DNA from 3 places in the Paenibacillus sp. J22FR83 genome. Region 1 is predicted to be linked to each of the others. Evidence: riboswitches for the same ligand, from Rfam matches in the RefSeq annotation. Region 1 holds a riboswitch; each other region holds the start of a gene.
The links. Region 1 has a riboswitch for cyclic di-AMP ahead of AC58PV_RS29110 (C40 family peptidase). Riboswitches for the same ligand answer to the same signal wherever they lie in the genome.
Positions count from the first base shown of each region.

Region 2: another riboswitch for cyclic di-AMP. It lies ahead of AC58PV_RS12910 (ABC transporter ATP-binding protein); the one in region 1 lies ahead of AC58PV_RS29110 (C40 family peptidase).
Region 3: another riboswitch for cyclic di-AMP. It lies ahead of AC58PV_RS09540 (CAP domain-containing protein); the one in region 1 lies ahead of AC58PV_RS29110 (C40 family peptidase).

Region 1 is NZ_JCAUAM010000020.1:110,382-118,554, reverse strand. It holds gene AC58PV_RS29130 (transglycosylase domain-containing protein) at 1-1,765, shown strand, start outside; gene AC58PV_RS29125 (YwhD family protein) at 1,938-2,429, opposite strand; gene AC58PV_RS29120 (M1 family metallopeptidase) at 2,618-4,618, shown strand; gene AC58PV_RS29115 (hypothetical protein) at 4,664-5,482, shown strand; cyclic di-AMP (ydaO/yuaA leader) riboswitch at 5,650-5,788, shown strand; gene AC58PV_RS29110 (C40 family peptidase) at 5,792-6,262, shown strand; gene AC58PV_RS29105 (MSMEG_1061 family FMN-dependent PPOX-type flavoprotein) at 6,487-7,098, shown strand; guanidine-I (ykkC/yxkD leader) riboswitch at 7,169-7,271, shown strand; gene sugE (quaternary ammonium compound efflux SMR transporter SugE) at 7,359-7,679, shown strand; gene AC58PV_RS29095 (YdeI/OmpD-associated family protein) at 7,704-8,153, opposite strand.
Region 2 is NZ_JCAUAM010000006.1:166,342-174,514, forward strand. It holds partial or broken gene AC58PV_RS12875 (DNA-directed RNA polymerase subunit alpha C-terminal domain-containing protein) at 1-31, opposite strand, end outside; gene AC58PV_RS12880 (hypothetical protein) at 247-570, shown strand; gene AC58PV_RS12885 (aspartyl-phosphate phosphatase Spo0E family protein) at 677-856, opposite strand; gene AC58PV_RS12890 (helix-turn-helix domain-containing protein) at 965-1,801, opposite strand; gene AC58PV_RS12895 (glycoside hydrolase family 88/105 protein) at 1,952-3,085, shown strand; gene AC58PV_RS12900 (ABC transporter permease subunit) at 3,503-4,291, opposite strand; gene AC58PV_RS12905 (ABC transporter permease subunit) at 4,324-5,121, opposite strand; gene AC58PV_RS12910 (ABC transporter ATP-binding protein) at 5,126-6,010, opposite strand; cyclic di-AMP (ydaO/yuaA leader) riboswitch at 6,114-6,278, opposite strand; gene AC58PV_RS12915 (AraC family transcriptional regulator) at 6,432-7,262, opposite strand; gene AC58PV_RS12920 (beta-galactosidase) at 7,406-8,173, shown strand, end outside.
Region 3 is NZ_JCAUAM010000004.1:218,118-226,290, reverse strand. It holds gene AC58PV_RS09565 (glycoside hydrolase family 52 protein) at 1-181, opposite strand, end outside; gene AC58PV_RS09560 (helix-turn-helix transcriptional regulator) at 358-1,257, shown strand; gene AC58PV_RS09555 (sugar phosphate isomerase/epimerase family protein) at 1,359-2,180, shown strand; gene AC58PV_RS09550 (SRPBCC family protein) at 2,456-2,923, opposite strand; gene AC58PV_RS09545 (DUF2569 family protein) at 2,965-3,393, opposite strand; gene AC58PV_RS09540 (CAP domain-containing protein) at 3,545-4,195, opposite strand; cyclic di-AMP (ydaO/yuaA leader) riboswitch at 4,201-4,333, opposite strand; gene AC58PV_RS09535 (hypothetical protein) at 4,503-5,954, shown strand; gene AC58PV_RS09530 (hypothetical protein) at 6,010-6,465, opposite strand; gene AC58PV_RS09525 (hypothetical protein) at 6,452-7,249, opposite strand; gene AC58PV_RS09520 (DUF84 family protein) at 7,485-8,015, shown strand; gene AC58PV_RS09515 (glycerophosphodiester phosphodiesterase family protein) at 8,098-8,173, opposite strand, start outside.

The sequences.
Region 1 (8,173 bases):
GCATTTCTACGATCATTTCGGTGTGGACGTTAAAGCCGTAGCACGCGCGGCCATTGTGAATGTCCAAGCGATGGCGAAGGTGCAAGGAGCAGGTACCATCACCCAACAATTAGCACGTAATTTATATTTAACTCATGATCGTACGTGGGCGCGTAAATTCAAGGAAACCGTGTATGCCATTCAAATGGAAATGCAGCTAAGCAAAGATGATATTCTCGCTGATTACCTAAATCAAATCTATTATGGGCATTCGACTTACGGCATTGAGACTGCGTCTGAACTTTTCTTCGGCAAACATGCCAGTGAATTGACATTGGCCGAAAGCGCTATGATTGCCGGGGTACCGAAAGGGCCGCGTTACTATTCCCCTTATTATGATTTGCAGAATGCGATGGATCGGCAAAAGGTCGTTCTCCAGACGATGGTGAACAGCGGATTTATTACCCAAAGTGCTGCTGATGCTGCAGGCAAGGAAAAGCTGACGATTCTGCCATTAACGAAAAAGAAGCCTTCTGTTGCCCCTTATTTCAGGGATTATGTACGTAATTTAGCGACGGAAAAGCTCGGTATCACGGAAGAACAGTTCGATGAAGGCGGCATACGCATCTATACGACGCTGGATAAGAATGCCCAACACATTGCTGAGAATGTCATTACTAAGCAGCTCGAAGGTAAGCCCGATCTACAGGCTGCGCTTGTCGCGGTAGATCCGCGCACGGGTGAGATCAAAGCTATGGTTGGCGGTCGCGACTATGCGGAAAATCAGTTCAACCGCGTCCTGTCGAATACACGACAGCCTGGGTCTTCTTTTAAACCTTTCGTATATATGGTTGCACTTATGAATGGCCTCACCCCTGTGTCTATGGTCAAGAGTGAACCGACGGTATTTACTTACGATGAAGGACGCCAACAATATACGCCTAGAAATTTCAATGATCAGTATACAAATGCGAATATGGATATGCGTCAGGCGATTTCGAAATCAGATAACATTTATGCGGTGCATACGATTCTTGAGGTGGGACCACAGAAGGTGATAGACTTCGCGCGTAAGCTCGGTGTTGCTTCTCCAATGAAGCCGCTGCCCTCCTTAGCACTAGGCTCTTTCCCTGTAAGTCCACTGGAGATGGCTTCGGCCTTTGCCTCTATTGCGAACCAAGGTGTGCACCATGAAACGACGGCTATTCTGCGAATTGAAGATGCGAATGGGCGTGTCTTATATGAAGCAACTCCTGTAGAGGAACAGGTGATACCACCTGCAGTTGCGTATGTAATGACCAATTTAATGGAGAGTGTTTTCGAAGAGGGTGGAACCGGTAACCGTGTAGCTAGTACGATTAAACGGCCAATAGCTGGCAAAACAGGTACCACGGATACAGACGCGTGGCTCGTCGGATTTACACCAGAGCTTTCCACCGCAGTCTGGGTCGGCTATGACAAGAGCCGTAATATCACTACAGTAGAATCACATCTCGCTTCACCGATCTTCGCGGATTTCACCGAACAGACCTTGGATGCGATTCCGCCCAAGCTGTTCCCGATCCCTGAAGGGGTATCGACGGTTTATATTGACCCTGTGAGCGGCAAATTGTCGAATGAGGACTGTCCGAATGCTAAAATGGAGGCTTTCCTTGCGGGAACTGAACCCACAACCTATTGTACGGGGAAACCTGCTAATCCAGATACGGCAGGCGGTCAAAAAGCGGGCACCAAAGGCGATAACGGCTCATGGTGGAACGATCTAAAACGGTGGTGGAACGACTAATTTCCCACTACATAAAAACACAAAAAGGCAGTACTAAGCGCGTCTTAGTCCTGCCTTTTTGCTGTCCTAGTATATGAGGTAACATACACTAGGGTCTAGTATACCCGCTTCGACAATGCGGAACAATGGATGACACATAATGTTCATATTCTCGATATTCCCCGCCTAAAGCTTAGGAGAGTGCGTCCTTAAGGCTTCCATCCGAGCGATTCCACCAGTCTTCGTTGTGCGCAATCAGGCAGTTTCGAAGGGCTGATCGTTCACTGTCAGACAAGCCTTCGAGGATGAATTTGCGTTTCATTGCACCGTCCATTTTATTAACATGCTCCGCAAGAATCTTCCATCCGCGGCGCGCTTCGGTATCGATTAGCATTTCGCAAGCAGACATCCCTGCATAGTAAGCGCCCTCTTCTGTACGATCAACCGCTACCCAGACGATCCATGCCTTCCGACCATTCGGGACATCTTCCTTGTTCGTGGAGAATTTAATCCCTTTCTCAATCTTACTCTTGGCATGCAGAGTACCTTCATCCAAATACGCTTCATCCCCGTCAATAATGATACCGGAGACGTTACTCAGATCAATGGCTCCTGCGCCGAAGCCTTTGTGATTCACTTTCGAACTTACTATATTTAAGGCCAGCTTCTTCTTATCCGCTTCCATTAGGGCACCTTCCACTCTACATTAGGTTAAAATGACGACATGCTTTCATTGTAGCGAAAGTCACTCGGTAGAACAAGTGGCGGCAGGCTCCCATGGACATTTCATATATTTCTTTCGCCTCGCAGAAATATTCCCTAGGTTGTCTACATATACATGCTGTAGATGCTTGTTTAGGCGGGGTGAATCTCATGGATATGAATGCTCTATTCAATAGCCGCAAGGTACAGTGGTTTGCTGTCATGCTCCTTGCTGCCGGCGCAGTGTTAATAACGAACACCTTGCTCCCCTCCACACCACGAGGGACTGTTCCTGTCGTCTCTAAAGAAGTTCCCTATGTTCAGACACCGGACATGCAGCCTGCAGATAATGGCAAACCGTTAGAAACTTCAACACCACTTAGTTACCGTATTGCCGAATATCACATGAATGTTGCCTACACACCAGAAACGAGACAACTCCAAGGTCAACAAACACTTACATGGGAAAATCCTGGCTCAGTCCCTGTACAAGACATGTATCTTCACCTCTATCCGAATGCATTCGCCTCGAAGAAAACGACGTTCATGCGTGAATCTGGCGGAAAGCTGCGAGAAGATGAAGCGAAAGAAGAGAGTACTGGCAGTATGGAGCTGCTCTCCGTGAAATCAGACGCGGGTGATGATCTCTCCAAACGAATGTCATTCGTTCAACCAGATGACGGTAATAAGGATGACCACACGCTGCTCAAAATACCGTTAACCAAACCTGTTGGGCCTGGGGAAAGTGTAACGATCAAAACCGAATTTCTTGTTAAGCTGCCTGCAGCTTTTGCCAGGATGGGATATGTCGGTGACTTCGTGATGGCTGGTCAATGGTTTCCGAAGGTTGCCGCTTATGAGCGCAAGGGGACTAGGGGACGAGCCGAGCCTGGTTGGAATCTCCATCAATACCATGGGAATTCTGAGTTCTATGCCGATTTCGGCATGTATGATGTGAAAATTCAAGTACCCGCGAATTATACGGTGGCAGCTACAGGGTTTCCTGTTAAACCTGCTGTGACGGACAAGGGCACGAAGACATATCAGTTCTATGCCGAGGACGTGCATGACTTTGCTTGGTCGGCTTCTCCTAATTTCGTCTACGTGGAAGAACCCTTCTCTACACCACAAATTCCAGGCGTCAAAATCAAATTGTATCTGGATCCAAACCATCAAAACTTGAAGGATCGGTATATGTATGCGGCCAAAAAAGCACTTTCCCGCTACAGTCAATGGTACGGAACGTATCCTTACTCGACCCTCTCCATCGTCGTCCCTCCTCCTGGTGGGAATGGTGCTGGCGGTATGGAATATCCAACCTTAGTCACCGCATGGGGGGCCAGCGACAAAGATCCAGACTTAGAACTGGAACGCGTCGTCGTCCATGAAATCGGCCACCAATTCTTCTATGGACTGGTTGCCAGCAACGAATTCGAAGAAGCATGGCTCGATGAAGGCTTTACTTCTTATGCAGAGGATAAAGTCATGGAAGCCGAATACGGGGAAGTACCTAATTTACCTGTCGAATCCAGTTATATCACTTCACCCAATGGACTTCAGAAAGAAGCATGGGCGTATACAGGGCATGACCAATATGCCGAAAATGTGTACACGCGTGGCAAGCTCGTACTCAAAGCTATTGAGGCGCAAGTCGGTACCAAGACGATGGATCGCATCATGAAATCTTACTTCCAGAAGTGGCAGTTCAAACATCCGTCTACGAAAGATTTCCAACAGGTCGTGGAGGAGATTAGTAAAACAGATTGGGACGACTTCTTTAATCAATATGTCTACGGCAATCTGATGATAGATTATTCCGTCGAGAGTGTTCACGTTCAGCCACAGGGCACCAAGGGTTCGGAGACCTACGAAAGTACGGTCCGTATCGTGAAGCTTGGCGGTAACTCACAGGAAGTGCCGATTCAGTTCCACTTCGCTGATGGCACTACGCTAGATAAAACATGGGATGGCAAGGAAGGTAGTATCGAATTCAAATTGATCCATGCCTCCCCTGTCGATTGGGTGCGCATTGATCCTAAGTACACGCTGATTCTCGAAAATAAGCACATCAACAACTTTTATCAAACACAATTAAATACGAAGTGGCAAATCCGCTGGAATCTCGGCATTATTCAATTCCTACAAGCCGTATTTGGCTCAGTTGCCTGGTGAGGACTTGGCTTACGTCTCATAACATACACTGAGGAGGGACCCTCGTTGGCCACCTATATCAAATCAGGCTTTAGGGCAGCAATGGCGCAGCCCTTTGCCACGATCATTTTGTTCCTATATCAGATGGGTTGGGGTGTTCTCCTGTATAAACTCGTACAGGGAATACTCATCCCCCTCATGCATCGGTTCCCTGGCGCTGAGCAGCCCAAGCAGGCATTGCAGATTTTTCTAGCTGAAAGCCAGTTCCAATTAATTAAAACAGATCTCAGCCATTCCTATTTATGGTGGTTAGCTGCCCTCTTGTGTGTTCGGATGTTGTTGACGCCTCTCTTCAATGGCGGTGTTTACTATTCGCTTACCCACTCTCACCAGAATGCTGGTTATCGCTTCTTTCGCGGGATGAAGCAGCTCATGCTCCCTTTCCTGCTCGTATATCTGATCCGCATGGCGCTAACGCTGATTCCACTCATTTGGCTTATTCCCAAAGCGTCTTATTTGCTAGGGCATAGTGGTTCCTACGAACAAATTGTAATGAAGCTTCTTCCTTGGATACTTGGCCTGATGCTTTACGGTTTTCTCTTGCAGCTTCTATTTATGTACGTGCAATTCGCTATTGCAGCCAAGCTAGGGATCTTATCAACCCTCTTCTCTTTCTTTCGTAATTCGCTGCCGATTATCGGACTTGCCATTATCCTATTGTTGTTCACATGGCTTTTGGCAGGGGTCACAGTCACAGCTACATATCTATGGGCAGGGCTAGTAGCCCTAATCATTTATCAACTCTACCCACTCTTTCATATATTCATCCAAATTTGGGGCATATCTTCCCAATATCAGCTACTTTCAGCCAAAATATCCAATTAATATCGGGCAAAAAAGTGAATAAACAAGCATTATCCCCTTCTCTTTGAGAATGGGGATTTTTTTGTCTATTTTCCGAACAATTAGACTATTTTTTTGCCTATTTATGTACCCGTAAAAGAGGAATTTCAAACATTATGACGAAATAAAAATATTAGCATCAAAAAACCAAATATTTCATGCCGAATTCCTCAGTTTTTGGGGAAACGGGGGAACCACTCCGGGTGAATTGATCTTGCAAGACAGGGATCATAGGGAACCTTCAACCGAACCCTCCAGCTAACCTCGTAGGCACCGGAAGGAGACAAGCAGTTGAAGAAAGTTGTTGGTCTTATTTTTAGTCTTGTTTTGTTTTTGAGCGTAAGTGTAGGAAGCGTTTTCGCAGCATCCGATATGGATAAAGCGGTAAACGACCTTGTTGGGACTCCTTACAAATGGGCAGGAACGACACTCAAAGGGTTCGATTGCTCTGGGTTCACGTCCTACTTGTTCGATGAGTTCGGCATCGATCTTCCACACAGCTCCAAATCACAAAACAGTGAAGGCTACTGGGTTGACAAAAGTGATCTTCGTAAGGGCGATCTTGTATTTTTCAACACAGATGGCAGCGGTATCTCTCACGTAGGGATGTACCTCGGTAATGGTGAATTCGTTCACTCCGCTACCAATCAAGGTGTTGTTAAGAATAAGTTGAGCGAATCCTATTATGCGAAGCGGTACGTATCAGCCAGACGAGTTCTATGGGATGATATTTACAATCAACTAACTGCTGAATCCAAGTAATATTCTCGGCACAGAATGAAGCCCTGCAAGCTTTGCTCGTAAGAGCGGCTTGCAGGGCTTCATTCATTGGAACGAGGCTATCGGCGTATACTAGGAAACACCAAATAACCGGCTCCGCCCTCCTGCGAAGGCGGGAGCCCACGGAGACATACAGCCGATTTTATTATGTTCCGCAATGATATTTTGAATAAGGGCCTCCTGGCCTCGAGAAAGGAAAAGAACGCATGGACAACATACAAGACAGTACCTCACCCCCATTTCCCGGCATCGTTCGTTCCATCAATGAAATTAGAGCTATAATCGGAGAGCCTCATCCTGCCGTACAAAATAAAGTAATCAATCAAATTGACGAGCACGCCCAAGCGTTCATCGCCAAATCACCTTTGTTCTTCTTATCCACTTCGGGTGCGAATGGATTATGTGATGTTTCCCCGCGCGGCGATAGCCCCGGCTTCGTTCGCATTCTCGATAATCACCGCCTCGTTTATCCGGAAAGACTGGGAAACCGCCGAGTCGATTCAATGTATAATCTACTGGCCAACCCGCAAGTAGGCCTCATCTTCATCATCCCTGGCGTTGAGAACGTACTTCGCGTCAATGGACGCGCTTGGCTGACGAATGATGAGGAACTCCTTGCGACTATGCAGCTTAATGGCAAATCGCCAATCGCCGCGGTCGGCGTTGAGGTGCAGGAATGCTTCGTCCACTGCAGTCGCGCCCTTAAATTGTCTAAAATCTGGGATTCCGCAACATGGGTGCCCGAACAAGAGCATCCTGATACGATGGCTATGTTCCGTGCGCATTTGGCATTGAACAACATAGCGCTAGAGGAATAGGGACAAGCTAAACAGGCAGCAGTCAAAATGTGTAACTTGACATCGCATGTTAGCGAGCCTATAATAACGGCATGTCGTTTTCTAGGGTTCCGCGGCGTCTTACCGTCGGCTGGTCCAAGGGAAAACACACAGCAAATATGCTGTGGTCACGGAGGGAGAAAAGCCCGGGAGTCTATCGCATTCGTGCGATATTCCCGGGCTTTTCTCTGTTTTTTTGTGGCACTGACATTACTATATCCTCTTATAAAGGAGTGTTCATGATGGCATGGTTATTTCTAGCTATTGCAGGTGTATTTGAAGTCGTATGGGCGATCTCATTAAAGTTCTCCAATGGCTTCACACGACTTGTCCCTTCGATTGTTACGATTCTTGGCATGATTGTTAGCTTCTATTTCTTAGCTGTAGCAACGAAAACCCTTCCCATTGGAACGGCCTACGCGGCATGGACCGGCATTGGAGCAGTCGGCGCGATTATCATTGGTACGCTATTTCTCGATGAACCGATCAGTTTGACTCGGATTTTATTTATGGTCCTAATTCTGGTCGGTGTGCTCGGACTGAAGTTCACATCAGGACACTAAGTGTTAAGCAGTAATAATGTACCGCTAAGTGCTGCTCATCTGCGAAACAACATTGGCAATCCGGCGTAGGCGCGTCTCTTGTGTCTTCGCGTCCTCGACTTGGCGGACGAATTCTTTGCGCTTGGAGAAAGCGAGGGCTTCGAAACGTTGTACGGCGCCCTCCGCTTCAGATAGCGCTGAAGATAAGTCGGCTGGAACTTCCACGGTCCGAGGGACTAGGTCCAACGCCAACGTTACCTCAACAGGGTCATCCGCTTTCAAGCCGGATGCTTGTCTATGGGCTTCACTCAGCGGGATTAGGTATTCACCGCCCATGACAGCGACGGTTGTCCGGTACGTGTAGCCGTTCAGCGTCACGGACACGCTTGGCTTTTTGCCCCCTGCTAACGTCGTCATGACCTCTTCGGGGATAGAGATCCCCGTGGCATTTTTATTATGGGCTTTCATCACCGTCGTATGGAATGTTACACTCATGGTTATGGCCTCCTTTATTA
Region 2 (8,173 bases), on a different contig from region 1:
AAAGCGTTGAAAGAAACCCCGATTCAGGCTTCATCCTCAATCTCCTCCCAATGTAAAACCATAATGGATACAGACATTGTGTCTTTTTACCTATTTTACCATAAACAAATCATCTCCATCCTCATGACCTATGGGCAACTATGCTAATTTCTCTTGTAGTAAAAGTTAGAAAAGTATACACTTTTCTAAGGATATAGTTTTCCATATTGTAGACCAAATGAACGACTATGGGGAGGCAATGTAACGATGTCACATACCGCCGAAATTAAAAGAGTACAAATCCTGCTTCGCCATGCGCAGCAACAACCTGGTGCTAGTAACCAAGCCGATGAAAGAATTAAGAGTTTGAGCAGCAGACTAGAAGTGCTTCAACAACTTGCTGGTGTACCTGGAGATTCGAGTGAAACTGTAAGTGACAGCGTTTCGGCAGACGTAAGTGAAGAAGTAAGTGAAGAGAATGAAGCAACTGAGGCAGTAAATGAAGAAGTAGTTGAAGAAACGAACAATGAAGCGAATGATGAAGTCGCGGCGTCGGAAGAACAACCTGCTCCAGATCCACAAAATGAGTAGCTATCGTTATGACTGTCAAAGCATGTCCTAAATGTCTAGTAGGCTGACCTGTCGTAGATTCCTCTACTTCAAGTCAGCCTACTTTGTTGAACGGCCAAGGTTAACCTTAGCTAATTAATTTTAATTTCGCCTTTTTGATAATCAGTTTCTGGTACAACACGATGTATCTATCTAACAACTGGCTGACGGATACGACTTTCTCATGTGTCAAGCTACCATTAATCACTGCTTGATTAATCATCTCAAATCGCAAGCTTTCAATTTTTTCTTGAAGTTTTGATTCCATCGTATCCATCTCCATTCTAATTATAGAAATTAGTTATACTTCCTATATTTGTATAGTAAATGAAGACTATTAGATTAATATTAGAATTTGTTGGTGAGAGTATTAGTTTTACTTGATCTTCCTATAATATAGCGGGGCATGTCCCGTCACTAATTTGAACACACGCCCAAAATGCGTAACACTGCCGAAGCCAACTTTCTTCGCAATGAGACTAACTTTCATGGAGGAATGCTCTAATAGTTTCTTGGCTTCCTTAATCCTTACACTATTCAAATATTCCACGAACGTAAACCCCGTCGCTTCTTTGAAGAATCGGCTTAAATAATAAGGACTCACATAAAATTTCTCCGCCAGCAGATGCAGCGGCAGATCCTGCATGTAATGGGTGTTCATATACCGAACAACCTCCAAGATCCTCTCGTGCATAGGACTTGGGGGCTCCAGCAGCTCCAGTGCATTCTGTTTGGCATGTCGACAGCAAATAATAAGCAACTGCAGCACCAGCGTCTGAGCAAACATCTCGAAGCCAGACTTCTTCTCCTGCATCTCCTGCATGATGCTTTGTGCTAGCGATTCGATTGCAAGCTTGTCTTGCAGCGGACATTTGATGATCAAATAGGCTTGCTCGAAAAGGGGCTGGAAAATGTCCCGATACGCATCATTGACTGAAGCCATATAGCTTTCATGAATATTTACGATGAGCCGCTCATGCTTGGGCATTTCGGTATTCGTCGTCCGATGAAGGATATTCGGAGAAATGATGACGATATCCCCCTCGTCGATGATCATTGTCCTGTCTTTTATAAAAAAAGTCCGTTTGCCGGACATCAAATAGAATATTTCATAGGTGCTATGAAAATGGTTGACTGGCATGTTGTGACTTAACGCCTTCCGATAAGATATGGAGAAGGAACCCTCACGGTTATTAAATTGAAAATCGCTCATCCTTGCTCCGCCTCTCATCTCATTTGCCATTTATTATACGCCTCTGCCGTTAGACTGCAAGATATAAGAAGAAATTTAGTTTTTGCGCAAAAAATGTACATATTCCTCTGATAAGATAAGCTTAAGTACACGAAGGAGGAATGAACCCGAATGCAAGCTTCTGAACGTAATATCCAAGACAGCACTACTGCCACCCATCATGTAAAATCCCCTATTCAGTGGGCGGAGGCTGCGTGTGAGGCACTGATGGCCAAATTTGAACCGGAACAGCTTCCCCCAGATCGTTTCCACTATCATCAAGGTGTTTTTCTATCTGGTATGGAGAAATGCTGGCGGGAAACGAACGACGATAAATACTATACGTATATCAAGCGATGGGTAGATAGCCAGATTCTCCCTGATGGCAGTATTAAGAAATACAACCCAGAAGAATTAGATGATATTCAGCCTGGCGTGCTGCTCTTCAATCTGTATGAGCAAACTGGCGATGAACGATATAAGAAAGCCTTGCATACGTTGGTTCCCCTTTTAAAAGCATGGAAAACGAACCCATCTGGTGGCTTCTGGCATAAGGAACGTTACCCGAATCAAATGTGGCTGGATGGCTTATATATGGCTGGGCCGATTGCTACGCAGTTCGGTAAAACCTTTGGCGAAGCCGACTATTTCGACATGATGACTTATCAAGCGATCCTCATGGAGAAGCATACCAAGGACCCTAACACTGGCCTGCTGTATCACGGTTGGGATGAAACCAAAGCTGCTGCTTGGGCTGACCCTGTAACAGGCTTGGCACCGGAATTCTGGGGCCGCGCAATCGGTTGGTATCCAGTGGCATTGCTGGAAATGTTCGAATATCTTCCTGCGGACCACAAAGACAAAGCCGAATTGACGAGCATCCTTCAAGACCTGCTTCTGGCCTTGCTTCCCTATCAAGATGCCGCTACCGGCTTATGGTATCAGGTTGTCGATAAAGGCGACATGGCGGACAATTGGTTGGAAAACTCCTGCACAGCTCTGTATGTACACGCTATTGCCAAAGCCGTGCGCTTCGGGTATTTGGATCCTAAGTACTTGGCCTATGCGTGGAAAGGATACCAAGGGGTCATTGATACCCTGAAGTTCGATGAGAATGGTCACGTCATCATTGGCCAGATCTGTATCGGTACAGGAATAGGCGACTACGCCCACTATATCGCCCGTCCTACGAGCGAGAACGATTTGCACGGCGCTGGCGCTTTTATCCTTATGTGCGTAGAAATGAGTCTAGCTGCCCAAGCGTGACAAAAGAAAAACCAGTTAGCATCCCAAATGAGGATTGTTAGCTGGTTTTTTTGTAGGTGTATATCGCGGCGGCTACTTCAACTGCTGCTGCTACTTCTGCGGCTACTTCTGAATTCAACTGCCACTACAACTACCTCTTAAACCAATACCGCCTTACTTTCCCCGCCGCTCCCAACAAATGAAATGGATTTTATGTAGCTAATTTTGCCGATTTGCTACAGTTGCGAGCAATAGATGGATTTCCTACAGCTAATTTCGGCGAAAACCCACTAAACGGACAAACTCGCCCAGATTAGATGTACTTTTTCCATCTAATCGCAAAATCACAGGTGATATGGGGAATTTAACTGTAGGTTTTACAGTTAATTGAAAGCTAGCTACTTAACTGACGCTATTTCTACTTCACATGATGCCCCGCTACACATGCAAATCACGTTTGCCAAAAGCGGCATACGTGACCACGGTCAGGCCGACGATGACAACTGCCGAAATGATGACATAGACAGCATCAAACCCGCCGCCATACATGATATTCTTCGCCTCATAAAATTTAAACGGCGTTACATATTTCAAGAAAGCCAGCTTACTATTGAAGTCAATGGCAATGGACAGGATGAAGGTAATGAGCATGAAGCCTGTTGCGAGTGAGGCTGCCCTTTTGGCGTTTCGATACACGGCTGCAATAGATGTGCCAATGACCAGGAAGAGCATCTGCACAATCAACATCCCCAGCATGACGATGGAAATATCTCCACCAACGGCCTCCCCTTTGCTATAAGCGCCAACAATGCATATACTCGACAGCCAGGACACGAGGTTAAAAATAAGGATGTTCACGAAAGCGCTTAGCAGCTTCCACGTGACGATGCTGTGCCTCGACAAAGGCTTCACGAATAGAAACTCTGCCGTCTTATCCCGCTCTTCCTTCGCAATAATATTGGCGCCAAGCATTGCCGCATGAATCGTTGCCATCAACAAGAAGTATAGCACTAGGATGCCGAAATAGCCGCTGGCTTTCGATAAATCTAACGCGCCACCGCCCATAATGACTTGGAGGGACTTCGGCATTTCTGCCATCAGATCATTAATCTGTCCGTTCGTCGCCGTTGCTTGGTACTTGTTCATGCCACTTGCGACTAAAAAAATGAGCCCAAGACTCCAGAAAACCATTGATTTCCGATACGTTTTCAGTTCTCTCCAGAACATATTCACTTCTCGTTCCCTCCTCTCACCTACGTTTATACGGCATGAACGTCTTTTCTCGTGTAAATGAAGTAGCTCACCGTAATCGAAACAACGATAATCGCGATAGCTGCAATGACATAGGGCGTTTCATAACTTGCATTTGTAAGCATGTACGTCCCGCTGAAGTATTTGAATGGGGAAAAATACCGCTTAGCGCCCTCCCCATCTACGGCAACGATCATGCCGATTACGAAAAAGGCAAACACCGTACCAAGACTGACGGATAAAACAGCTTTTATTTTTGAAAACACAACCGAAACAACGAATCCCATCGCTAGAAACATCAGCTGGATAAACAGTAATGTACATGAAATCAGTAGAAAGATGCTCCCATCAAAATCGACCGTCTTGACTTGAAGCGCCATCATATAGGCTGCCCCGATATAAACCACACAAGTAATCGCTAAGGAAGCAACAGCCGCTAATAGCTTGGAAGTCACTATTTTCGTCCGCGTTACAGGTTTCGTAAGCAGAAAGTCTGCTGTTTTCTCACGAACCTCCTTGGAGAGTATCGACGCTCCCAACACCATGGCCTGAATAGCTCCGCAAAGCGTAATGTACATAAAGATGTACATGTAGAATCCAAGCAGGGTGCCAAACGTTTCGATTTGAATACCCAGCGCTTTCCTAACCCCCTCTGGGTACCCTTCTAAGACGGAAGAGAACTGTGCAAAATCTTTGGAAACCGAAGGAAAAAGGGATAAGAATAAGACGATAACAGCAAGTAAGGAGCACGTCCACGTGATCGTGGATTTACGATAAGCTCGCAATTCATGCAGGAAAATATTCATGCCTTTAAGCCTCCTTCTCATAGTAATGCATAAAGATCTCCTCTAAATCAGGCTCTTCGATCCATAGATTCGCAATGTCGATATCGGCTATTTTTCTCATGACTTGATTAATATTGCCTTTGAATAAGAAGCTCGTCGTCTGACCTTGGACTTCAATGTTGTTGACCCCGGGCATCCTGAAGAAATGGGGGTCGAGCGCTTGCGCCGTGTCAATTTTAAAACGCTTAAAATTGTTTTCTTTTAACGTGCTAATCTTCTCAACGGTTACGATTCTACCTTCTTTAATGATCGCAACACGATCACATAGCCGCTGTACTTCGCTCAAAATGTGAGAGGAAAAAAGAATCGTCGCTCCCCTTTTATTCTGTTGTTCGAGCAATTCGAAAAACTTCTGTTGCATAAGCGGATCCAGCCCGCTCGTCGGTTCATCCAGGATAATGAGCTTAGGGTCGTGCAGCAGCCCTTGAACAATGCCCACTTTCTTCTTATTTCCCAGAGATAGATCGTCAATTTTCTTCGTCACGTCCAGATGCATGATCTCGGCAAGCTCTTTAATTCTTTGGGTGCAATCTTTCTTGTAAAAGCTAGCCGAATACTTAAGCAGGTCAATTACTTTCATGTTGTCATAATAAAAAACTTCCGATGGTAAGTAGCCGATTTCCTTCTTAATTTCTGGCGCAAACTGGATGCAGTCCTTCCCGAAGATCTTGGCACTGCCGCTAGTTGGAAAAATCAGAGATAGCAGCGTTCGAATTGTGGTCGATTTCCCCGCGCCATTCGGTCCAATAAAACCGAAGATCTCCCCTTCTTCGATGGTAAAACTAACATCAGTGATGCCTCTTGCATTCCCATAAGTTTTGGTCAAATTGGTGATTTCAATTGCATGCATGGCACGGCCCCCTCAAATTTGTAAGGTTAAAAGCAAACAAAAAGAAGCCCTAAGCATAGAGAATCTCTACGCTCGGGCTTCTTCACATAAGAAGGCGAGTGTGCGGTTCTCTCTCAATGCACTACGAGGTTAGCTGTCGGATTCGGACTTGAGAGCGTCCTACCTAATGCTTGCGAGCATCAGGATTCACCCCATGAAGCCATGTGTTGCTTATACGGCTTCGGTTGGTTCCCCCGTTTCCCAGTTGGGAATTAAGTGGTTTAATTTTACAGAAAATCAACTTGTCGTAATGAATCTTACGCCGATCTGAACCGAATGTAAAACCTAGATTCACCTTTAATTTATGCAGATTTGACTTTGGTAGTCGATGAAAGCGCATACATTTAATGGTGACGTTGATTATCCTATATTTTGCTAGTTATTACGTGTGATACAACCGCCGATACTCTTGTGGTGTCAGCCCCGTGTGCTCCCGGAATCGAGCAATAAAATAGCTGCTCTGGGAAAAACCGATATGCTCGGCCACTTGCTTAATGGTCCATTCGGTAGACATAAGCAGTTGTTTGGCTACAACAAGACGGCATTCAAACAGCCACACCATCGGAGTCCGCCCCATCACTTCATGAAACATTCGACTAAAATAATACGTACTGAAGCCAGCCTGCTCGGCCATCTGCAGGAGGGTTAGTGGCTTCGTGCAATGCGTACGAATATATTCAGCAACCTCTCTCATCCGCGCACGCTTATCTAGAATCGTGACCGTACCATGCGTCTCCGCACGCAAGGCAAGCTCAGCCATCAATTCATAGAGCTTTACCGCCAATTGCACCTCATTTCGATTATGGGGAGATGCCTCTTCCAATAAACCCACGGTCAGTTGTTTCAGCTTGGAGGCATCGCTATACGTAAACAACCACACTGCTGAAGTACCTTGATCATTCAACAGTCTGTCGAGTCCCTCACCCGCAAGGTGTACCCAAAAAACTTGCCAAGGATCATTCGGATCCGATCGATACTCTTGCTCAAGGCCCGCTCCGTAATAGAAGCCCTGCCCTGCTTCCAGGCCGAATTCCTTCCCGTTCGCTTTGACATATCCCTTACCGCTTAACACAATATGCAAGTTTGCTTGTTGCAGCTGCCCCTTAGACCTCCGCTCTTGATGTTCTGGAAATTCTGCATATTGACCGATCATATCCGGATACACCGTATAGTGTTTATACATCGGCTCTGGTAATACATAATGAATTCGCATGTGTCCTCCGATGCGCAAAAATCTGATATCTCGAGCAAAATGATGTTATATACATAATATTACAAAGCAATATAATGAGTACATAAAGAATTTTCAATAACAAGAAATTAGTATACCTTATAGGAATGGGGATGTTACAAGTCATGGAAAAGACGATTCCTGGCGAGAAATTTGATCTAGGCGTATGCTACTACCCTGAGCAGTGGCCAGAGGCTATGTGGGCCGATGATTATACGAGAATGCGAGAAATCGGTTTTACCATCGTGCGGATGGGTGAATTTGCATGGAATTTCTTTGAACCCGAAGAAGGGGTATTCGCCTTTGATCTGTTCGATCGGGCGATCGATCTGGCTCACGAACATGGACTACAAGTTATTCTTGGCACTCCCACGGCTACGCCTCCCGCTTGGATGACCTTTAAATATCCCGAAATCTTGAATGCCACATTCGAGGGTGTGCAGTATCAGCACGGGCTGAGACGTCACTACAATTACAGCAGCCCTATCTACCGCGACTATTGTACGAAAATAACTAAGGCTATGGCCACTCATTATGCGAACTACCCAGGCGTAGTTGGCTGGCAGATCGACAATGAACTTAACTGCGAAGTCAACGTCTTCTACGCCGAGGCCGACCACAAAGCTTTTCGGGCATGGGTGCAGGAGAAATACGGTTCCTTAGACGCGTTAAATCAGGCTTGGGGAACTGTCTTCTGGAACCAGAGCTACTCCAATTGGGAGCAAGTGCACTTGACTCGCCCTGCGCCTAGCGAATCTGCAAATCCGCATCAAGCGCTGGATGAAAAACGTTTCATCTCGGATAACACGATCTCCTTTGCCCGTGTGCAGGCTGACATCTTACGAAAGCTGGCACCCAAGCAGTGGGTTACAACGAATGGGATGTTTGGTCAT
Region 3 (8,173 bases), on a different contig from region 1:
CAAAGAAAGGCAATGCATCATAAGTGCCTCCTTGGGTCGTTTCTAGTCCAATATATATATTTTGCTTTGGCGGACGTGCTTGTTCAAGATCGAACCCTCCGCTCTTGCCTGGAAATCCAAGTGTAAAGCTTGCAAATGCGCCGATTGGCGAATGGTGTGCATTGAAAAAGTGATTCTTCATATCAGGATAATGCTCCTCTCTGCTATTTGCCCTTATTATACAATGATCAAAACCCTGAACCCATGGGCAATATGATCTTTCATTTGGACAAAAGAAACATTTGATTCCTAGCTTTATAAGTGAGATAGTTAGGGTAACGAATAGCATATATCCTCTTCCTAAAGGAGTCTTTATGTATGAAAGTCTTTCAACAAGAATCCTTACCCGCGGGTCTCGATAATGTCGTTCATGGCGGTATGCTGCCTGATGTACAAGCATCTTTCCGGATTTTTGCCGCACATCTTCGCAAGGTTAACGCGCAGTGGTCATTCCCTGAGCATCAACATCCGATGTTTGAGCTCAATCTTGTCTTAGACGGTTCACAACGCATGCGTGTAGGGGACAAGCATTTTGTACAAAAACAAGGCGAATTAGTTTGGATACTTCCGAATGAAGTGCATGCAAGCTTAGGCGCAGTCGACGATGCCACGATGGAGTATGTGTGTGTGCATTTGGAGGTTACTGATCCTTGGTTTCGTCAGCAATTAAGTCAAATTGGGCAAATCGTTCACCCAGCTGGGAGCAAAATGGAGAGCTTACTCCGCCCAATCCTTATGGATCTCGCACAAGTAGCACGAGAAAATACCTCCAGCGGATTGAGTCTGAAATTGCAGACGATGCATGCTTCTTTTCGTATTTTCACCGCGTTAAGCGAAATATTGCTCGATGAGACTGTCGTTTCTTCTTCCCAATCAAGCGATTCTGGCTTAGCTGCACGGCTTGCAGGTTTAATCGAGGCACAAGCATCTACACTGCTGCAAGGGCAGGAAACTTTTCGAATAACACGCATGGCCAAAGAACTCGGTTATAGTCCTGCACATTGCAATCGAGTTTTTCACAAAGCATATGGGGTCTCGCCACGGCATTATTTAAGCACGATCAAACTCCGTCAAGCTAAGCTCATGCTCATAGACCCTACCCTTTCTATTGAACATATCGCCGAACAACTGGGGTACAAGGATTTGTCGCAATTCAGCAAACAATTCAAACGATGGACGAATCTATCCCCCACTGCCTACAGACATCTCTCATGGTGAGAATAGGTTGAGTATTTCTGAAGAAACGCTAAGCTTTATGGTGTCGCGTATCCTATACTCATAGATATTTCTAATGAGCTATGAGATAAGGAGCACTGGATATGCAATTAAATGGATATAAATCCTTGTGGGAATGGAACGGTAACTGGAAGGGGAAATTGGAGCAAATCGTAGAGGCTGGCTATTACGGTGTCGAGTACATACCTCCTGCCGACGCTAAGGATGATGCAAAATTTCGAAAAGATTTGGATGAGATGAACTTATCATTCATCGCACAAGTGGTGACGCGTGGCCCGAATCACATCCAATCATTTCGTGAGCAGGTGCTGCGTGCAGCTGCGCTGCGACCTGATCTGATTAATTCGCACAGCGCTGCTGATCGCATGACTGCTGATGAGCAGCTGCGATTCTTCGATGCGGCGCTGCGTGTCGAGCAAGAGATCGGGATTCCGATCGCACATGAGACGCATCGCGGGAGAGCTTTTTTCACGCCGTGGCAAACGGCGGCCGTGTTGAGGCAGTTGCCGGCGCTTACGATTGGCGCCGACTTCAGTCATTGGTGCGCAGCCTGCGAAAGCATGCCGAGTCCGCAGGACGAGGACGTCCAGCTGAGCCTAGCACGCGCCATCCACATTCACGGGCGCGTCGGCTACCCGGAAGGTCCGCAGGTATCGGACCCGCGGGCACCAGAATTCGCCGAACATGTGGAAACCTTCATCGGCTTATGGCTGTCGATTTGCCAGCACCGATTCCATGCCGGTGCTGACACGTTGACTTTCACGCCAGAATTCGGGCCGCCGCCGTATATGCCGGTACTGCCGTTCACACAGCAACCCGTTTCAGATTTGTGGGATGTGAATCTGTGGATGTTTCGGACGTTTAAAGCGCGGTTTGAGGCGAAGTTTGTGGCCCACGGTCAATAACTGTGCACCACACCTAACAGGGAATTCGAAGAGTTTATTGAAAATGGGATAAGAGCCCAGCACGCATTTGGTTATTAGTCCGAAAAAACCGAACTGCATACAAGGATTTCGACTCTGATGAGTGAATAGTTCGATTTTACCCACCTATTTAACAAGTTTCCGTGCTGACCCGCAGTAAAACGCATTTTAAGTAGGTAAAATCGAACTATTCCCGCTTATCTACGGCATCTGTCCCATTTAAGTAGGCAAAATCGAACTAAATGGAGAATACTCCTCTACTGCGCCATCCCCTGCTTTTCAGCCAACATCTTCAACTGCTCATTCCGATAGTTTAGAAATCGTGTCATATATCTTCGCAATACTACCCGCTCCACGACCCATCCGATCCAGCCTAACGGGGCCTCAAAACTTAATGTATCTTTCATTAATGTTCTGCCACCTAAATCAATGAATTCGTGTTCATGTCGCATGCTTTTGAACGTCCCCCGCAACATTTCATCAACAAAGCGGTACGGTCGAATATAATTTGAGATGAGTGACGTGTGTTTTTGCCTAATGAAGAAATGTCTCGCTTCAAAAGTAACCGTATCCCCTCCGCGAACCATGCCTGATGTTGTTCCAGCTATCGCACGCTCCTTGGTATGTGGCCATACAGTTTGCGTATGGATATCAATATCTGATGCCATGTCGAAACAAACATCTATCGTTGCTTCAATTTCGATTTGTGTGAGTATCTTGATCACTGGATGCACCTCATTATTCATTAACTAAACCTATTAGATTTTTAATTGACGAACGTAGCTTTTACTCTCTTCGATTTCAGAAAATATAAGATCCATACCATACTAACCAATCCTATTAAGATCGACACATAATACGAGTTTGGTATTACATGATAGCGTATTATTACGTATCCTAGAGAGAACACTCTTATTAAAATACAAAGGAGTTCAAACCCAATTATCATCTTATAAGTATAAGCCTGCTTAGTCATAAATAAATAAAGAATCAAAACTGATAGGAGTAATTTTATTATTGTTCCAACATCTATGATGATAAGCATCCCATTTCTTTCTTGAAAATCTCGAATAAATTGGCTAAATCCGTTAATCGTTCCCATCCCATATAAAGTCGCGCTAATTAGTAGTGTTAATAAATAAATAAGTAGCCATCCTCCGACTGGTTTGGAGTAGTTTTCTTCTGCTATAGTCATGCTATCATCTCCATCATCTATGTAAATTCCATATTACAACCTCTCAGATCCAACATCTATAATACTATCACATACAAATAGTAGATGGATTTTTAAAATTACAAAAAACAGCCTCCCACAGGGAGACTGCCATGATCTTCGATTTATACATTTAGTTACTAATAAACTCCTGTACCCACTCACCGTTATAATAGGCAACACCGATTTGAGTGAAGTTCGGGCTTAGAATGTTTTGGCGGTGACCTGAACTGTTCATCCATGCGGTCATGACGGCTTGTGGTGTTTGTTGCCCTTTGGCGATATTTTCACCTGCGTAGGAATAAGGAATACCATAAGCGCTCATCATATCGAAAGGTGAACCGTACGTTGGTGACGTATGATCAAAGTATCCGTTGTTGTACATATCTTTCGCTTTATCCAGCGCCATCGTCGTCAGTGCGCTATTGCTGGTTAGAGGCTTCAATCCTGCCTTCGATCGTTCTTGGTTGACCAAGGTAACCACTTGACTTGCAAAAGTGGACTGAGTCGGTGTTGGCGTAACCTGTGGTTTCGTCACAACGGTTGTGCCCGAGCCTCCAGGAATGTTTAGCTTCATCCCCGACCAAATCACATTGGGATTGGCTACTTGTGGATTCGCCTGAATAAGCGAAGTAAGGCTGACGCCATATTTCTGAGAAATTAACCACATGGTATCGTTCCCCGCTACGGTATGCGTTCCCGTTGCAGCCCACGCTGCGTTTGCCCCCATAAGCACACTCAAACCTAAGGCACCTGTCATAACTAGCTTCTTGTAACGCTTCAAATCAAACCTCTCCTTTTTGCGGCCTGCGAGGTTAGCTGTCGGATTCGGATCAAAGAGTAATCACCCGGTCGCACAACGCGACTTCACCCCAAAGATTGGTTCCCCCGTGCTTCAAAAAAGCTTCGGCCTTCTAAGTTATGGATCCAGCTTGGATCTCAACGATTGTAACATGGGAAATCAGTGAGATCATGACTCAAAATTTACCAACAGCATCACCAACTGGATATCTCCTCCTTTAAACATACAACTTTTCCCATCATCCTGCGTCTAATCAGTAGCTATATAAATTTAGAAAAGGGTGATGAATTTGAAAAAATTTGCCATACAATGCACGTTTGTCATTCTCGGATTCATGTTTTGGTTGTTTCCGTTACTTCCAACACAGGTTTCAGCTAGCGTATCTGTGAAAGCATCTCTGCCCTATTTTTCCGTTCAAATTAATGGTCAGAATATGGATATCGCTCATAGTAAATACCCGTTTCTCGTGTATAGAGACATCACTTACTTACCCATGACGTGGAATAACTTCCAAACGCTCGGCATTGAGTACAACTGGAGTGATGCGGATGGATTGCAAATTTGGTCCAATCGCAACTTCCCTCCGCCTATTCGTCAAACACCACTCGAACAAGATCTAACAACGAAGCGGAATGCAAACAGTTACGTTGTCCAAGTTGCTGATGTGCCGATCACAATGAATCAGATCGAAATCAATAATCGAACAGAGCCCTACCCTTTTCTAACGTATCAAGATGTAACTTATATGCCACTGACTTGGCGATTCGTTCATGATCTTCTTAAGATCGACATCCAATGGAGTGATGAGAAAGGCCTATCGCTAGTTGGCGGACAAAATGCCATCTATTCGATCATCGGTGACGATGATCATTCGTTATATTTCTACTCCTTGCTTAACGCGGACCCTTCCAAATCAATGCTGAAGATGGATAAAAGCAACTTGCAAGTACAATGGAAAAATCTCAAAGAACAAGAACAATTCATCAAAGGCCTATCCACCACACCACATCCATTAGCTGGCCAACCCGTAGAGTTGGTGCGTAAAGATCGTGATTTATACTATGGTGAGTTAAAAGTATACACATTAACAGACGCCGATGTATGGGAAGCGGCTGACTGGGGAGCCCCTGTTCATACATACAAGGCATTCGCTGCAGGCGATAATCGAACGATCTTATCCATTAATTTGACCTTGCCCCTTCCGGTTATTGGTCCAAACTATGGCTCGACTTATACATTTCTCATTCAAAATGGGAACGTGACACGACTCGAGGACTTCAATCAAAAGATTGATCGCGTCATCCCCAATTCTGATGGTACAGTATGGATCGCTTCTGACAGATTGCCTAGTCGAAATAACTATATTGGGGGAAGTGCACGCGTTGGCTTGCTCAAGCAAGATGGTACTGTCCAAATGGTAAACGGATTGCTTCATGAATCGGATGTTATGGTATTAGGTTTAACGAACCTTTCTTTGCCCAATCCAGCATCCCAAGATGGTAGTCTATATATCGTACTGAATGGTATTTCAAATAAGGACTATACTGCGCAAGACACAGCGGGGCTCTATACGCTGAATACGAAATTGGAAACAAAACGATTATCTAACTATGTTTTTGGCGACTATTATTTGGATAAAAACCGAGACATCTTCATTAAGCATCGCAATAATACGATTGAAAACTTGGCTACAGGCGAGATTCGAACGTGGTTTGATTATGAATTAGCTGCTATGAAATAAGAATACTTAGGTTGTAAATCGAAAGAGGCTATTGGATACAGATCCATTAGCCTCTTTACATCTTTCCCACAGATAATGCTTGATACTCCCACAACACATGCGTTATCTCTCGATAGCGTTCCTCATGGCATTGAATAATGACAGCCAACTCGGGTAGTTTCACTTTTTTCCGAAGCACATGTTTAAACACTCTCGTTTGTAAGAACCTCGTGATGCAATATCCTAAAATAAATCCACCAATCGCACACATAACTCCCCAAATAATCGGACCCCAATACAAAACAAAGCCAATACAAATCCCAATTACCGTAAACGCTGTGGAAGTTGCCATCCCCACCTCAAATGCAAGACTTTTCTTATTCGGATTCGAATTGTAATTATTATCGGGTATGTCCATATAATTATCCATCATGACGGTCATAATTTCATTACGAGGTACTCCCATGTTTTCCAGCACGGCCAGAGCTTCTTCTACCTCAATCGAATGCTCAAATGTACTAATAATCAACATGCGGGGCATTCTCCTTTTCAAATAACTGGATTGGAAAATGTGGGTACTTCTCCGTTAAATACTGTTTCTGCTCAATTCGAAAAAGTCTGTTATGATCAATTGCCGTCATATAGGCGTCATACATTGCGCCACAAATGACCGAAGGCATAAATAATAGCCAATGTGGGCTTAAAAGCGATGTTGATTTGGATAGATTGCCAAGTACTAGATAAAGTGCAGCTTCATGTGAACGCGACATGCTCATATAGACAAACCACCAGAACACCCCATAGAAACCTAAGCCGATTCGGTTATTGTAGAGTTGCCCTAGACCAGGAAAAGCAAAGGAACTAATCAGTGCGGCCCATGGCCTCTTGCGACCGATATTCGTGATCGTCCACGGTTTCATTAGATTGGAAGTAAGCTTGGCTCCCTCCAGTTTGGCCAGATGATATTGTTTATTCGCATGAATGGCTTTGATATAACTATCCCAAATTGAAAATAAATAAACGATAGCATAAGCAAATGCCCATCTCGGTTCAATAACTTGTGTTACCATGTCGAATTGTCCACTGAAAGAGTAATAGATCGCCTCATTAATTCCAGCAAGTGAGTTGATAGCCACTTCCCAAGCTGACAACAGGAATCCGCGAATAAATTGATGGAGCAAGAAATGTCCAAATCCTGGAAACGACGCTGACCACCACGCAATAATCTTCGGGTCCTGCCAACGCAAGCTGCTTAAACCGTCCTGACTTAATAAAGCTTGGTGCCTCCGAGGCGTCTGGGATTGTACAGTGCTCAAGTTCGATTGATTCTCCTTATCAATTGGTTTGTATAAACAAATTTTTCCCAGTATTCCATCAGACTAGTCGAATTTATTTATATGTAGTTTTAACAAATATTCCCAACATGCATGATTTTAAAACCTTACAGTGAATGTAGGATTTCACCTCTCCACGTGATTATTAGGAAAACATGATATACTAGTTCTTATTGCATACGTTCATCGGATAAAGAGAAGTTAGGAGTGATGTCAAATGTTCGACAAGACGATACGAATTGCATTAGGCACAAATAATCAAGCAAAGAGAGCTGCTGTAGTAGCCGCTACTGGCATAGAACCGATTTGTCACGCTGTTCCCTCTGGTGTATCTGACCAGCCGTTGACAGAAGACGAAACCATCTTAGGTGCCATCACTAGAGCTCGAAATGTACTTGCGGCGGAACCTAATGCCGAATTTGGACTTGGACTTGAAGGTGGACTTACCTACGACAGCGCCTACACTAGGCAGTGGTATCTCTTCTCGGTTTGTGCCGCTTGGGACGGGAATCAGCTTTTCATCGGCAAGGGTTTATATTTCCCCATTCCAAACCATATTGGCGAGAAATTAGTGCAAGGTGGAACCGAGCTGCGTCACATTATAGATGAACTGAGCTCTACGGTGGGAAGCAATCACAAAGAAGGTGCTTACGGTCTATTTACAGATGGGCGTATTACGAGGAGTGATGTTTTTCGCGATGCGGTCATTGCAGCCCTGACACCTTTTCAATCTAAGTTTTATAAGTAAAATTCGAATGATCGTATTCATGAGACAGCGAAAGAGGGCTTCCTGCCTGTAGACAATTCTACTAGCAGTTGCCCTCTTCTGTTTATTTATAGATTGGTGCAATGCGATCAATTCGATTCGTCCATATCCCACCTGAGAAAGCAGCTGGTAGCCGATTC